One region of the Psychromonas sp. psych-6C06 genome, then DNA from elsewhere that is predicted to be linked to it. Evidence: riboswitches for the same ligand, from Rfam matches in the RefSeq annotation. Region 1 holds a riboswitch; the other holds the start of a gene.
What was found. A riboswitch is a leader RNA that binds a small molecule or an ion and turns the genes downstream of it on or off. The one in region 1 is predicted to bind cobalamin.
Positions count from the first base shown of each region.

Region 2: linked by a shared signal. The riboswitch ahead of CW745_RS06825 (TonB-dependent receptor) and the one ahead of CW745_RS09690 (DUF4198 domain-containing protein) in region 1 are both predicted to bind cobalamin.

Region 1 is NZ_PIZM01000006.1:247,303-254,835, reverse strand. Features, by position in the region: gene CW745_RS09715 (AAA family ATPase) at 1-166, opposite strand, end outside; gene CW745_RS09710 (ABC transporter ATP-binding protein) at 166-864, opposite strand; gene cbiQ (cobalt ECF transporter T component CbiQ) at 864-1,643, opposite strand; gene CW745_RS09700 (DUF4140 domain-containing protein) at 1,628-2,212, opposite strand; gene cbiM (cobalt transporter CbiM) at 2,209-2,820, opposite strand; gene CW745_RS09690 (DUF4198 domain-containing protein) at 3,058-3,885, opposite strand; cobalamin riboswitch at 4,034-4,171, opposite strand; gene CW745_RS09685 (diguanylate cyclase) at 4,367-5,770, shown strand; gene CW745_RS09680 (NAD(P)-binding oxidoreductase) at 5,852-6,589, opposite strand; gene CW745_RS09675 (LysR family transcriptional regulator) at 6,685-7,533, shown strand, end outside.
Region 2 is NZ_PIZM01000002.1:807,416-814,948, reverse strand. Features, by position in the region: gene CW745_RS06835 (iron ABC transporter permease) at 1-53, opposite strand, end outside; gene CW745_RS06830 (ABC transporter substrate-binding protein) at 43-1,047, opposite strand; gene CW745_RS06825 (TonB-dependent receptor) at 1,120-2,937, opposite strand; cobalamin riboswitch at 3,107-3,248, opposite strand; gene CW745_RS06820 (mechanosensitive ion channel domain-containing protein) at 3,427-4,308, opposite strand; gene CW745_RS06815 (ATP-binding protein) at 4,310-6,652, opposite strand; gene CW745_RS06810 (potassium channel family protein) at 7,028-7,533, opposite strand, start outside.

The DNA of each region.
Region 1 (7,533 bases):
TTGCTCTTGCTAATGTCGATTTCGCACAACCACGTGGCCCTGATATTAATACGCCACCTAAGGCAGGATTAATCGTTGCTAATAACAACGCCAGCTTAAAGACATTTTGCCCCTGTACCGCTGAGAAAGGGAATGATAGATCACTGCTTGGTTGACTGTTTTTCATTACGCCACCGCTTCAATGAGGTTACGCTGGCAACTAGACTCGCTTAACCGACCTTCATGCAAACACAGTTCACGTGTTGCCAGTTGACGAGAAAAGTCTTTATCGTGAGAGATAATAATCATCGCCTGAGGCAAAGCTTTTAACACATGAAGTAAACGTATTTTTGCTTTTTCATCTAATGCATTGGTTGGCTCATCTAAAATCAATACTTCAGGTTGCATCACTAACACGCTAGCTAAGGTCACTAAACGCTTTTCGCCACCAGAGAGTTGATGAGTAATTCGAGATTCAAAGCCCTTCAAACCTAAGCTATCTAAGGTTTGTAATGATTTTTTAATCGCCTGCTGTTTGCTAAAACCGAGATTAAGGGGGCCAAACATCACATCTTCTAATACCGTCGGACAAAATAGTTGGTCATCAGGATCTTGAAATACCAACCCTGCTTTGACGCGCATTTTATTAAACTGTTTTTCAGTTTTACAATGTTCGCCAAAGGCAATAATCTCGCCTTGCTTGGCTTTTTTAAGACCAACAATTAAATGCAATAACGTCGTTTTACCTGCGCCATTATCACCATTGATAACAACCCGTTCATGGCGATTTAAGACAAAGTGAATGTTATTTAATACTTTGTTTTGTTTAGGATAGGCATAACTTAAATTAGCGATTTCAAGTAACGCTTTGTTTGTATTTTCCATCAGAAATTAAGCCCTATTAACAACACTAAAAAACAGATAAAAAAGGCACTAAACTGTCGATCGATTCGATTAAGTTTAAGCTCATCGTTTAGGTAAAATCGTCCACAAAAACCACGGCACTTCATGGCATTAGCAATACGTTCAGCACGCTCTATTGAGCGAATCAATAACATTCCAAACAGGTAGCCCATGCTTTTCCAAGTATGTCTATTCGTCTGCATCACAAAGGCACGCGCCTGCATTGCGCGGCGCATCTTCTTATATTCATCACTGATAACATCTAAATAACGCACCATAAATAGCAATAGATGCACCAATTTATCGGGTACTTTTAAGTGCGCGAGCGCATGCCCTAATGTCGATGCACTCATGGTCGCAACCAATGAAAAGAGCACTAATAACACGGCATTAGCTTTAAAGGTGATTAGCAATGCATGCGCTAACCCTTGCCAGCTAGCGCTTAAACCAAACACACTAAACATCGCATCACCCGGAGTGGTAAAGGGTAAAACACAGATTAAGGTCAGCATAAACAGATCCATTGCCACCACTCGGCGCAATGCTCGCTTAATATTTAAGCGGCTTATTTTTACTAAGAAAAGGGCAATAAAAAGCCCCAGTAATACCGGCAAAAAATGAGGGCTAGAAACCACCACGAGAGCAAAAAATGCACTGCATAAAATACGCACGCGTGCATCGACAGCATCAATCCAAGAGGCTTCATGTTTCAGTGCTTGCCCAGACCAAGAGGTTAAGCTGTGCTCTAAGCCTTGTGACATGTTTGCTTCGCTTTTAGTTTGCGCTCACGAAGGAAGGCCACTAAGCCAAGTAGGCCAAAAATGTAACCAATAGCACCAATAATATCGCGCAAACCCGCCTTCTCTTTTAATGCTTGAATCTCTTGACGCAAAGGTTTTATCTGTTTGGCGACCGCCTTCTCTATATCGATTTTAGAGATCGAAGGTGTAGCCGACACACTCTTTGTCGGAGCAACTTGGGGGCTTTTTTTAGTCACTAGCGTTGGGCTTAAATTATCAGGTAGTTCACTCGCAGGGAGCTGTAGCGTTAAACCATGCCCTGCTCCCATATTTACCTTAAACACATGTGTAATACGTTTTTGCGCAGTAAACTTAAAGCCTCCTTCGGCATCCGTTAACACCTCCCCTAACGGGGTTCCTTTTTTATCATAAATTTTCACTACTGAACCTTCTGGCGCCATCGAACCATTTGAAAAACCTGCTTCGCCCTCAATCACAGCGCCACTGGCATAAACACCACCAACGACATTGTGGGCAACTAACGTTGAAGGCATAAACAGCATCAACAGTGATGCGAAAAAGATTTTCATTGAGCAACTTCCTTAGTAATAAATTCGGGTTTTACGGTATGAATAAGGTAGACGGCAGCGTAAGAAACAAACCCTTCTAACACCATAATAGGGATATGAGCAGGCAATACGGCTTTAGCTGCCAAGACAAAAGATTCACCGGACAGCGCCAATGAAAATGCCACCATCACCGAGGTTAGGATAATCGCCCCAGCACCGCCGATTGCGCCCCACATAGCAGCTACCTTGGCACTTGAATGACGAATTCCTGGGCCACAAAGGTAATAGATAATCACCGCCGGTAAAGCGATATTGAAGGTGTTCACACCAAGCACTAACAAGCCACCAAATCCAAAGAAGATAACTTGTAAGAGCAGTGCAACAAGTAGCGCCGGAAAAGCGACCCAACCGAGCAAAATACCTAATAACCCATTCATGATCAGATGCACGCTCGAAAAACCAAGCGGTAAATGCATATAAGACGCGATAAAAAAAACCGAAGCTAACACCCCCACCAATGGGAGCTGCTCATAGTCCATTTTCTTCAAGCCAATATAAACACCGGCGATCGCCAATACAGCACCGCTAAGCAGAATGGGGGCAGCTAAAGCACCATCAACAATATGCATAAATATCCCTTTTCAATCATGAAAAAGCCTGTTGCTAATGCGTTGTTGATAGCAATCGAATCATAATATGCTCTAAATTTTTGTGTGGCGAAGACCCCACTCCAGAGCGAAAGTTAATGTAAATGGTTATTACCTTTACTCAACTTTCAACACAGGGGTAGGCTATTTCAACCAGTAAAATCGATCATCTATTTATTCCGTTTGCTATAAGTCCCGCAACAGGCTTATTTTTATGCGTTACGGCAACTTGGTTGCTTGCACCCAAATCACAGCATCTTGCGATAACTCTTTGCCTTTGTAGGTTTTTTGTTCACCTACACCTAAAGCAGCAAATCCCCATTGCCCCGCTTTTAGTAGCGAAAAGTGAAAGGTACCATTAGCATCGGCATAGATAGTTTGGGTAACAAAAACATCTGCAGGTGGTGTCATGGTGGGTGTTTTGGCAAAGGCATTGCTTTGCATATCAGGGGTGTAATTCATAAACTCAACCTCGATTGCAGCAAAGGGCACAGGCTGTCCATTAGACTTAACCACGGCACTAAAAATACCACCTTCATAAATCGCATAGGGTTTAGTTAAAGGCACAATTTCAGCTGTTAAACCAAAGTCTTGGTTCCAATCTGTAGGCAGGTTGCCAACATTTACAATGGTTTTAGTCAGTTGCTGAATATAGATATCTTCTTCTTTTTCAAAATAGGGAGAAGGCTGCACGATAAACACATAGTCGCCTAAGCCACGTAGCGTGACATCAGCTTGATAGGCAAGACCTTTATCAACTGAGCTTGCCCATTCGATATTCGAAATGGTGTTGATTAAGTCTGTTTGTTTGCCTTTTTTGATCACATAGAATGCCTGTGGCTTAGCAACATTCATGACATGACCACTGGCAGCGGGGTGTGTAAAAGGAAGTTTAAAACTTATCTCTCCACCTTTGTCGCGCAATAATTCAGGGGTATAAAGCATCTGAAAATGAGCCTGTGCAGACAATGGTAAAGCACAGCACAATGACAGCGTAAGGGGGCGAAATAGTCTTTTTAAGGTATTAGTTTTTTTTAAAGTGAACACAGATAAAGCTCCGTCTGATTAAATTACAGGCGAAGTTGTGGAGGAGATGGCAATCGTTTTAATGCATTTAAAAATATGAATGCGTTTGTATATCAAAAAAATAACCAACCGGTGAAGCCCTCCGCAACACCACGGTACATGCATCAAGTGCATGTATCATCCAATGGTTTGGTATCCGGGCTTAGTATTTATATTGCTACAAACACTCTACCGTTGCGGGGGCAGCCTTGGTATTTGACCAAGTTCCCAAACACTTATTACTGCTAATAAATGCATCGTTTTTAAACACGATATCCAAAGGAGGCCGAACAATAACGTGATCCTATCTATTCAGTCAAATGGAATTGTAAACTAATCGTAATTCACAGAATAAAAAGAAGCAGCTCCTTTTCGAATAAATTACATTGGTTGGGGCTATTTGACATCTTAGTGGCTTAAGCAATACTAAATGCAAGTCATTACCATTAGTAAAGGAGCTCATGTGAAGTCAGAGCCACTAGAATTAACATCAGAGCTAGATATAAATACGCTCACATTAGTATTTGAGCACTTACCTACAGCCTATATTCTGGCTTCTGTTGACCGCAAAATTGTTACCATGAATCAAGCAGCAGAAACGTTGTTTGCTTATTCGCATAATGAGTTAAATAACAGCAGTACCAAGGTGTTATATGCGGATCCCAGTGATCATGAAAAACAGGGTAGGCAGCGATTTAATCCTTTAGCAGAATATTCAAATGAAACCTACGCAATTGAGTATAAAAGTAAATTTGGACGAATTTTTAAAGGTTATACCACAGGTGGGCCAGTTAAAGATAAAACAGGAAAAATCCTATTTTACGTTGCTTCTATTATGGACGAGTCCGACCGTTTAAAAGCTGAAGACACGCTTGGCAAGCTGCATACAATTACCTCGTCTCGACACTTAGATTTCACCCAGCGCGTTGACGCTATTCTAAAATTAGGTTGTGAACAATTTGCGCTACCTATTGCTATTTTCAGCAAAATAACAGGTGATAAATACACAATTAAGCAAGCCGTTCACCCCGATGATGCCTTAGAGATCGGCATGGAGTTTGAATTAGGGATCACCTATTGTAGTCATGTTTATCTCGCGAATGATGTCCAAGGGTTCAACTGTGTTTCCAAAAGCCATATCTCATCGCATCCCTGTTTTAGTAACTTTGGTCTCGAGGCTTATTTAGGTGCACCAATTTTTGTCGATGGAGAGCGCTATGGCACGCTCAACTTCTCTAGCCCAGAGCCTACCCGCCCTTTTATTAAACAAGATATTGAATTAGTGCGTTTATTTGCAGAATGGGTCGGACACGAAATAGCCAGAAACCATGACTTAAACGCACTAAAGGAAGCACAACAGCAGTTGGAGTTGTTAGCAAATACAGACATGCTCACTGGAATTGCGAACAGACGCAGTATTGATGAAGCGTTACAAAAACAGCTCGCTAACAGCAACCGTTATAACCTTTCTATGTCGGTCGCTATTTTTGATTTCGACCATTTTAAAGTAGTGAATGATACCTATGGCCACCATGTTGGCGATCAAGCTTTAAAATTATTTGGGGATCTTATTAATAAAATGAGCCGTGAAGGTGATTTTTACGGTCGCTGGGGAGGAGAAGAGTTCCTCGCTATTTTCCCATCGACCGATTTAATGGGAGCTAAAACCTTTGTAGAACGTTTACAACAGCGCTTGAAATCGATGCCTATCAAACACCAAGATAACGATATTATTATTACCCTAAGTGTTGGCATCGTCATTCGCAAAGCGAACGACAACAGTGATTCAATAGTTCGTCGTGCAGATGAGCTACTCTATAAAGCTAAAGAAAATGGCCGAGATCGTATTGAACTTGATACGCAATAATCGCCTCACCAAAAGCCGACCAGATGATTTAACGGGAAAAGCGCTGACGTTGTAGCACTGTTTCGCATTGCTTATTAAGCGTTAGTTAAACGTATTATAAAGCACTGGCATTTGCCCTTTCCAATGTCGCCAAAGTACTTTATTGATGACTAACTGACACATAAAGTGGGCGACGTTAATACGACTGGTTTTACCTGCATTAAAAATAGCGCTTCGAGTAGGGCTTGGGTAAATATCATATTCGCTCACTACATCACTGTTAACTAAACTATCAGGCCGTACTACCACCCATTCGATATTATGCAACCGATGTAAGTTATTTTGTAAATAATCAGCAGCCAACTCATTATCAGCATGTGGCGGTAATAATACTCTAATTAAGCACATTGCTAGCGCCTCTAAGCAAGAGACTTTCTCCCCTGCCAATCGATTCCTGTTTCCAGTTGTATTCATTAAAATAAATTTAACCGGTACTTTTTGTCGCGAACAGAGTCGAATGGCAAACACTAAACGTTGCACAGACTGTGTCACTAGACGACGAGGAGAGGCAAACATTCCTCGCAAGGTTAAGTTATGTCCCAAACATGAAATAACCACTTGGCAATTCTTAACCTGTTTGATGAGTTGCTCTTCTGTTAAGTCCAAAATATCTGCCTCAGTGATACTTAAGCGTTCATCTTGTAATACATTGGACGGTAAAATTTCATGTAAAGCAGATAATGACCGCACAATTATTTTTACAGGTTCATTCACTGCTAATAGTTGTTCAACCAGTAAACGCCCCGTTGCACCACTGGCACCTACGACAAGTGTTGTCATCTCTTTCCCTTTAAATAATTTCATGTGGTGCAATTTTATCTATACAATATAAACATTAATACTTCATCATTTACATTATAGGTATACATAATTGTATGAACTGGCATTCCTTAAACTTTGATTGGAACCATATTCGAGCATTTTTAGTGACCGCTGAAGAGGGAACACTTTCCGCAGCCGCTAAAGCATTAAATTCGACACAACCGACCCTCAGCAGACAAGTTGGCGCACTTGAAAGTGCATTAAATATCACTCTTTTTGAGCGTGTCGGACAACGTTTAGTGTTAACTGAAAGTGGCTTATCATTGTTAGCACATGCACGAGAAATGGGCGATGCGGCCTTAGCTTTTTCGTTAGCTGCTTGCGGAAAATCACAACAAATCGAGGGGACGGTGGTCGTCTCTGCTGGCGAGCTAACGGCAGCTTATCTGTTACCGAAAATCATTACTAAGTTACGCCTGATAGAGCCTGGTATTAACATTGAAGTGGTGGTCACCAATGAACCGAGTGATTTAAAGCGCCGTGAAGCTGATATTGCAATTCGTAGTTTTCACCCTAAACAAAATGATTTGATTGCCAAAAAGGTTGGCGATGAAGTTATTTGGCTTTATGGCAGTGCAACGTATATCGCATCACAACCGAAAATAAGTCACTTTTCTGAGTTGCACAACATCCAATTGATTGGCTTTGATCGTAGTAGTGCGGTTACCGATATCCTTAATCAGCAGGGCTGGAACTTATCTAAGCAAAATTTTCCAATTATTACCCCTTTTCAATTGTTACAACTTGAGTTGTGTAAAGAGGGGCAAGGCTTGATTTTTTTCCCGGAACAGATGGGTGATGCAGAGCCCCAACTAACACGCGCATTTGAATATATGGGGCCAGTTATGACGCTACCTGTTTGGTTGGTTTGCCATCAAGAGTTACGAACAAGTCTCAGGGTG
Region 2 (7,533 bases), on a different contig from region 1:
AGTGCAGTTAATAGGGAAAAGATAACGGGAATAGTAATGTACTTATAAGTCATTTTTACTCTCTTGAGCCAGGGTGATATCAGGATGCAGTAATTTTGAAATTGCCTCTACCCCTTTTATTCTGTGTTGTGATACGCTGCGTAGCCAAGTACCGGGCACTGCATATACGCGATTATGTTTAATGGCGGGGACATTTTGCCAAGCCGTTTTAGCCATTAAAATTTCAGCAGGAGATGCTTGCCCTTCATTTTGGTTAAATACCCATTGATTCATCACAATGACATCGGGTTGCAATGAGATGGCAAGTTCTTCACTAATTCTATTTTCACCATCGGGTAGCACACCTGCGGTAACGTTGAGCCCACCGGAAATTGTGATAGCTTCATCCATCAATGAATCCCCGCCGACGCTATAGCCATTCATGTCGTAATATAAAACCCGTGGCTTGGGCTTATCTGCTACCTGTTTTTGAATATGTTGTAGTCGGTTTTGTATCTGCTTAATGACATCTTGAGCTTGTTGTTGTGTATCGGTTACGGAGGCAACGATATTTATATTATTAAAAATATCGTTAAAGCTTTTAAATTCGCTAAGGCGAACGATGGCGATGCCACTGCGTAATAAGTAACGCACGGTTTCTGGGTTGCTATAGGATGCAACAAAGACAAGGTCGGGCTGCAATGCTAGCATCGATTCGATTTCACCTTGGGTGCGACTAATGCTTTTATCGTAAAAACCAACGATGTTGGAGAGACTTGGATAATCCACATAACTACTGACTGCGACTAAACGTGCAGGATCGATAAGGTCAGCAAGGATGTGATCCGTTACTAATGTTGCTGATAGAATTCGCTGTGGTGGTTGTGTCAACTGATAGCTAATGCCGGTGACATCAGTGAGTGTCTTAGGGTAATTCTCTCCATTTATTTGCGTGGTAAAGTTACCTGTCCCCTCTTCAAAAAGGACAAAAAGATCTGTTTTGATTTGTACAAAGGTGATTAATAGCAATAAAAAAAGGGTAAATAACAGTAGTTTGAAATTGTTCATTTACCCTCCTTTTTTGTACGAATTTATGTTTTAGCCATAGCGCATTATTAATACAGCTGGCCTAACTTTCGCTTACAGGTTTGCACCAATTGTGAACTGGAATGTTCTACCATCTGCATTATACCCGCTATATAATGTCTGATCATTATCGGTTAGGTTATTGATACTAAAACCAAGATTGATATGCTTGATGACCTGATAACTAATGGCAAAATCAAGTAGATGAGCCTCATCTAAATCACCATAAGAGCCAGTACGTTTACCAATATATGAGTAACTTAATTTAGGTGTAATGCCTAATGGTGCGTTATATTGAATGCTTGATGAGCCTGACCATTCTGGCACATTCTTTAACTGCTCATTGGTGCTTTTATCAATACTTTCTGTATATGATCCTGCAATATCAAAAATGAATTGCTGTGCATTATATTGGGCATACGCTTCGATTCCTTTGATATCCACTTTACCGATATTAAAGGGTGACCAATTCCAAGAACCTTCTGAAATAGGAGCCCATTCAATTTTATTGTCTAAGGAGCCTGTGTATAGGTTCAACTTTAACGGAATATGCGCGCTTTCGGTATTGACGTTATGAGTCAATGCCAGCTCTAACATTTCACCCTCTTCCGGCTCTAATTCTGGATTACCGCTGTTTGGCCAGTAAAGATCGTTGTATGAAGGAGCGGTAAAAGAGGTTTTATAGCTTAAATTCGCGAAGTCAAATAATGCAACGCCAGCTGAGTAGGTAAGAGCATCACCGAAGTCAGAATAGTGATCGTTACGTAAACCGCCTGAGAAGTTCAGGTAATCAGTGGCATCTGCACTAAACGCGAGGTAGACAGCTGTTTGATCTCGTGATTCGCTATTTTCATTTGAGTTATATTTTGAATGAATAAACTCACCACCAAAATTCAGTGCGACCTGTTCCCACTGGCTGTTGAAATGCAATTGTGCAAGCCCTTCATCAGTTGCATAGTTATCAACATCTGTAGAGTTATGATGGCCCGCATTGAGATCAATTTTCGCGCCTGAAAGTGTTAACTCAGAAGAGATATTGCGGTTAATTCGCTGAATATATTTACCAGTTAACTGTAGCGAATCTTGCGAGGTTTCTGCTTTCCCTGCGCTCGGGTAAGACTCATATATTTCAAGATCAGATGTGCCATTAATCAGCGCTAAAGAGAATCGATTATGCTCATTAACATAGGCCAAATAAGTGTTCATTGAGTAAGTTTGATAACCAAAATCTTCATCCGAGGCTTCGATAAACTCATAACCGTCTGATTTATCGACTTCCAATGATGTCATAAAATGAAATTTTCCAAAATTATCAGCATAAACCCCACCTAGTCGTCCTGTGTTGTGTGAGCCACCGCTAATATTAATTTGTGCATCACGTTCATCTCCTGTCTTGGTGATGATATTAACCACACCAGTGAGTGAGTTTGAGCCATATAGCGATGCTTGTGCACCACGGATCACCTCAATAAGTGCAATCGATTCGATCGGAATGTCGGGTAGGTTTTGACTGCCCAGTGTAGAGGTTGGGAAGGCTACGCCATTTAATAGGTACAAGGTATATTTATCAGAAAGACCGCGATGGTAGTTGTTTGAATTATGCTTTGAAGTCCCTGAATTAGTATGCACAAAACCCGGTGAGTTTTCGGCAATTAATTGGTCTAGTGGTTTATTAATATCGTTACTGGTTGGCACAATATTAATTACGGTATCACCACTGTAATTTTGAGTGGTTGCAGCCGGAGTACTATAACCTTTGCTGATTAACACATTCATTCTGTCATCGGTTTGAAGGCTTTCTTCAGCCAATGCTTGAACACTGAATAAGCTAAATAATGTGAGTGCGATAGGTGTGTAGCGATGGGTAAACATGGAACTTCCTTTTAATAAAAATATTTTGGAAGTTTTCTTTTAAGGCTATGACAGCAACAGAGAGAAAACTTCCTCTTGTTCGCCACAAGCATGGGGACAACATTTTTAGCCATATACAAATGAGTAATGCATAAAAAGTTATTTACGCTCCAGAAAACCAACCCGTGAACTGGAAGTGACGTTTTTATGCTGGTATCTGACTTGCCTTTAAATATTTAAAAGGCTCACAGTTGCGGGGGCAGTGCATGCTTACTCATGCTTCCCATTTAAGTATTACTAAACGCTAATACACATAAAGAGGGCGATTATAGGAATTTAAGGCGCGCTGTCAATCAATCCCGATGAAGTTATTTTATACCCCTTATGAAATAGTTTCACTTGCTGACAAGTAAGGTATTGATTCGCTATACAATACCTTGAATTAATTTGCTTAAGCTTGATAAATTGGTACAAGTTAATAAAAAATCAATTTCATCATAATGTTTATGATTAAGCTGTTTTTACCGCAATCGCTGGTGGCAAAATATTATGTTTTCTAAATTCACTCATAACACGTAGGGTGATATCACTTTCAAATAGTTTTTCATATTTAGTGTCTACCACGTACACTTTACAAGTCAGTTTTATCGCTAAGTAGTTATCTGTGATCGTTTGTTGCACTAAAACAACGACTGGTTTTGGTAAGTGAATATATCGGCTTGAAGAAGCGCACTCTTGAATTAGTTCACGTGCTAATGTGATGTCCTGATCAAGGCCTACATGGAAAGGGATCACTACCTGCATATCGAGTGCACCGTAGTTACCGCTACTTACCACCTCATTCAAAAACTTGTTATTTGGTATGGTAATAATATCGTCATTTAAAGTATTCATGCGTACAGATCGCAGTCCGATTGCGACAATGTCACCGTAATGCCCCTCAAAAGTAACGCGATCTCCAACTTGAAAAGGACGATCAATCATGATGGTTAATCCGGCGACAAAAGAAGCGGTCAGATCTTTCAAAGCAAAGCCAACTGATACCGCAATCGTACCGCCGATTAAAGCAAGAATTCGCTCATCAACACGAAAGCTCAACATAAAGACACTCACGGCAGTAGACATATAAACGAAGAATTGAAAAAACGATTGTAGCTTTTGTAAGAGCATTCGGCGTTGCACAAATTGATCGCCAATGTTGGAGACTAAGGAATCGATAAAACGCAATAGTAACCATGCACAAGCGATAATAATCAGTGATGCGAAAACGCCACTCCAACGAATTAAGCTGGCAAAGTCTTGTAGGTTATCAAGGGGGGCTGTATCTAATTCAGTTGCCGAAACGCTTTGAGAAGCGATTATAAAAAGTATTATTGATAGATGACGTAGCATGTTATTTCACCAGTAAATGTTGACGATGTAAGATGTTTGTTATGTTACGGAACCATAAATCGGAAACTCGTAATTTTTCACCCGACCACTCAATATAGCCACGGCTTTGAAAATAGCGCAATGTACTGATCACCTCATTAATACTCAAGCGTGTACAATCAGTTAACTCTTCAGGAGAAGCCACTTCTAGTTGCACAATAGAGCGTAAAACGGCCAGCATAGGTTTCGGCATTTTTTCTAATCCTTCTGAAGAAGGTATTTGAAAGAGACGTACCTGAACGGTATTGGTTTCACTGTTTTTAAACAATGAGCGCCTAAAAAAGCGTAAGGCGACCGTTGGGTTACCATCGGAGTAGTCCCAAAGAATACGATAAAAACCATGGCAGGCACGTTGATCTTCGCTTAATTCATCTTTTTCCCATTGCCTTGGTAGTGCGAGGCCATCAAAAGAGAGGGCATATTGTCCATTATCTGTAATGCGACTAGCCAATAACTGGCTTATTTCACTTTCCTTCCAACGAGGTAAAAACTCAACTAAATCAAATAACAAACGCTCGCCTCTAGCCCTGTCAACAAAGCGCCAACTAGACTTTTCAATGGCTAATAAAGCGCGATGGCTATTTTTAGATTGACGTAATAAATTCGTTAACCGCATTAAAGGTGCTAAACCACCGACCTGCGGTTTAACTAAGCGTTGCACGTTATCGAAGGCAAATAGATAACATTTAGAGGTGCTACGAAGATGGGTTAACAACAATGCCTCACCGGAATCGGGCAGGCCTAATTGCTCACAAATCAATGCCATTAGAGCATCAAAGCCCTCATGTGGACAACTGACATAAATCGCTTGTGCATCATCTACATCATGTAAGAAACGCCGTAATAATGTCGTTGTTCCCACACCTCTTTCTCCCGATAAGACACAAACCGCAGGCTTGTCACTAAGTAGATAGGTGGCTAATGCATCATAACTTTGTTGAGCATATTCAGGGATTAGCAAACTGTCTGCACTACCGGGACGTACATAACTAAAAGTCTCTTCCCCTCGAATGGCTTCGAGGTGCAGTTGCTCACTTTCATTTTCGCTTTGCTTAGCAACTTCAATACGGAAAAGGTAAGCAAGAGCATGGCTAAACAATTGTGAGTGCGATAAGAGATCAATCAGATAATGTTGTAGAGTGCGTAAAATAAGCCAACTAGCGGCTATCGCGGTACTTAAACTGGCAAATATCCAGCGTTGCTTGTTATCATTTGCCCACTTTACTAAGGCTGGTTGCTCTTTTTTTGTCGCTAAACGTTCAAAAATAAAGGCTTTCCATTTATGAAGCGAATAGAGAGTCAAGAGCAAGTAGAAAAAGAAAATTAATGAGGATATCCACGCATAGATTGTCCCTTTACCTAGCGTCATCTCTGAAATTTGCGAAATAAGCCCTGTACTAATAAATCCCCATACATATAAACGGATAGTAGAAAGTCGCAATGTGATTATTGCTTTGCTTAATCGGCGACTGTGCTGATAAGCAAACTCTAGAATAAAACTTACCGCGATGGCTCCACCTAAAATCCACCAAGTAAAGATCTCTAAGAACACCAGATGTTGCAAGCTAGGGAGTTGAGCAATGATACGCAGTGATAAAGTGATGCTGATGAGCCATGCAATGGCACGATGTGCACGAGCGACATACCAAAGCAAATGTAACCAGAGGTTGGTAGACCGTCCATTTTTACTTATCTTATCGCGCAATAGCGTAATAAAACGATTACTATTTCGTAACCACCAAAACATAATAACTTGAAGCATGAATACTTTAAAAATAACCACAAGTACGGGGATAGGTGAGATAAAAATATCTTCTACAAAACGTTTAAAGGCGCGTATCTCTTGGTGTAAATAAAACTCTACATTTAGTCTTGTCAGATAAAGTTCAGATTTAAATTGTCTTACCCCCTCAGGGCCAAACCCGGTAACCAAGTCTCTAATTGGCGGGCTACTCAATGACAATAATTTTTGCTTATCATGACTAAGGCTTAAGGTAGAGTAATATCCTCTTTGGGCATTTTTCCATGCTTGTGCTGAGTCTGGTGAGGCTTTGTATGCAATCAACTCGGTTTTAAAATAATTAATTTGTTTAGCCTGTTCATCTAATACACGCACCAATAAGTTATCAACTGCTTTTTGCTGCTGCTGATCTAAAAAATGTAGCTCAGGGAGTTCGCTTACCGCTTGATGTAGTGTTGTTGCTGCTGGGGTTAAGCTTTTTTGACGACTCATATTAAGATCGAGCAATGCGAAGCTTGAAGAAGAAAATAATAGTAGGAGTAGCAGATAAAATGTATTAGCCATAAATACTCACGTTGCAGGAATGTTAAATTAGTTTTAATTCTAACTAAAAAAACAAAAATAGATATTATTGATAATAAATCAGTAGCTTATTTTAACTCAATTCTGGTAAATCGAAGCGTGATGGCTTTTAAAATCATGATGTTGCTACTTTTATAAAACAGTGCCGTTAGTTTTGCGTAGTTCAAGGCAAATTATCGTCGTAATAACTGGTTATTGGTAGATGGTTTAACGCCGAAATTCGCGGAAATAACGGTATTGTATCGCTTCGTTGAGGTTTTCGAAAAGGAAACAAGTATTGACGTCTAATTTGACCTTAAGTTAAGTCACTTTTACTGCGCAAAATGTAGAACGCATACTTAATTCCATTGTCTACGGCTAAATGCTCTGCCAGCTAATAGCTTCGGCATCAATACGTTCATGGGCGATATAATGAAGATAACATCCATTTTTTATAGGCAGATCCAAAGCAGGGTTAAGTTGCATATCATCGCCATTTTTAAAGTAACTAAGCCCGATTAATGTCATTTGATAATTTTCTTTTAGGTTATTAAAGAGGGTTCCAAAGGTGAGCTCTTTATCAAGTTCAGGGAGTTGTAAGCAGTACAGCGTTGCTCCACTTAAAGTAGATAAAAGCTGTTCAGTAACTTGACTTGAACCTGGATCTTGCATGCTACGTACCATCATTTTGGCACTGTTATCGATGCTACACTCGATATGTGGGCAGTGCATTTTAAGCAATTGCGCTTTGGTTTTATCAAAGAAATGCGCAGAAATATTGGCATCTTTCGCGGCAAAGGTGGCAATGCTGAGTGCAATTGAAAGCGTCTCATCATCTGATTTCCCATCGACAATAATCCTTTTAGCCTTACTGATTGCTACCC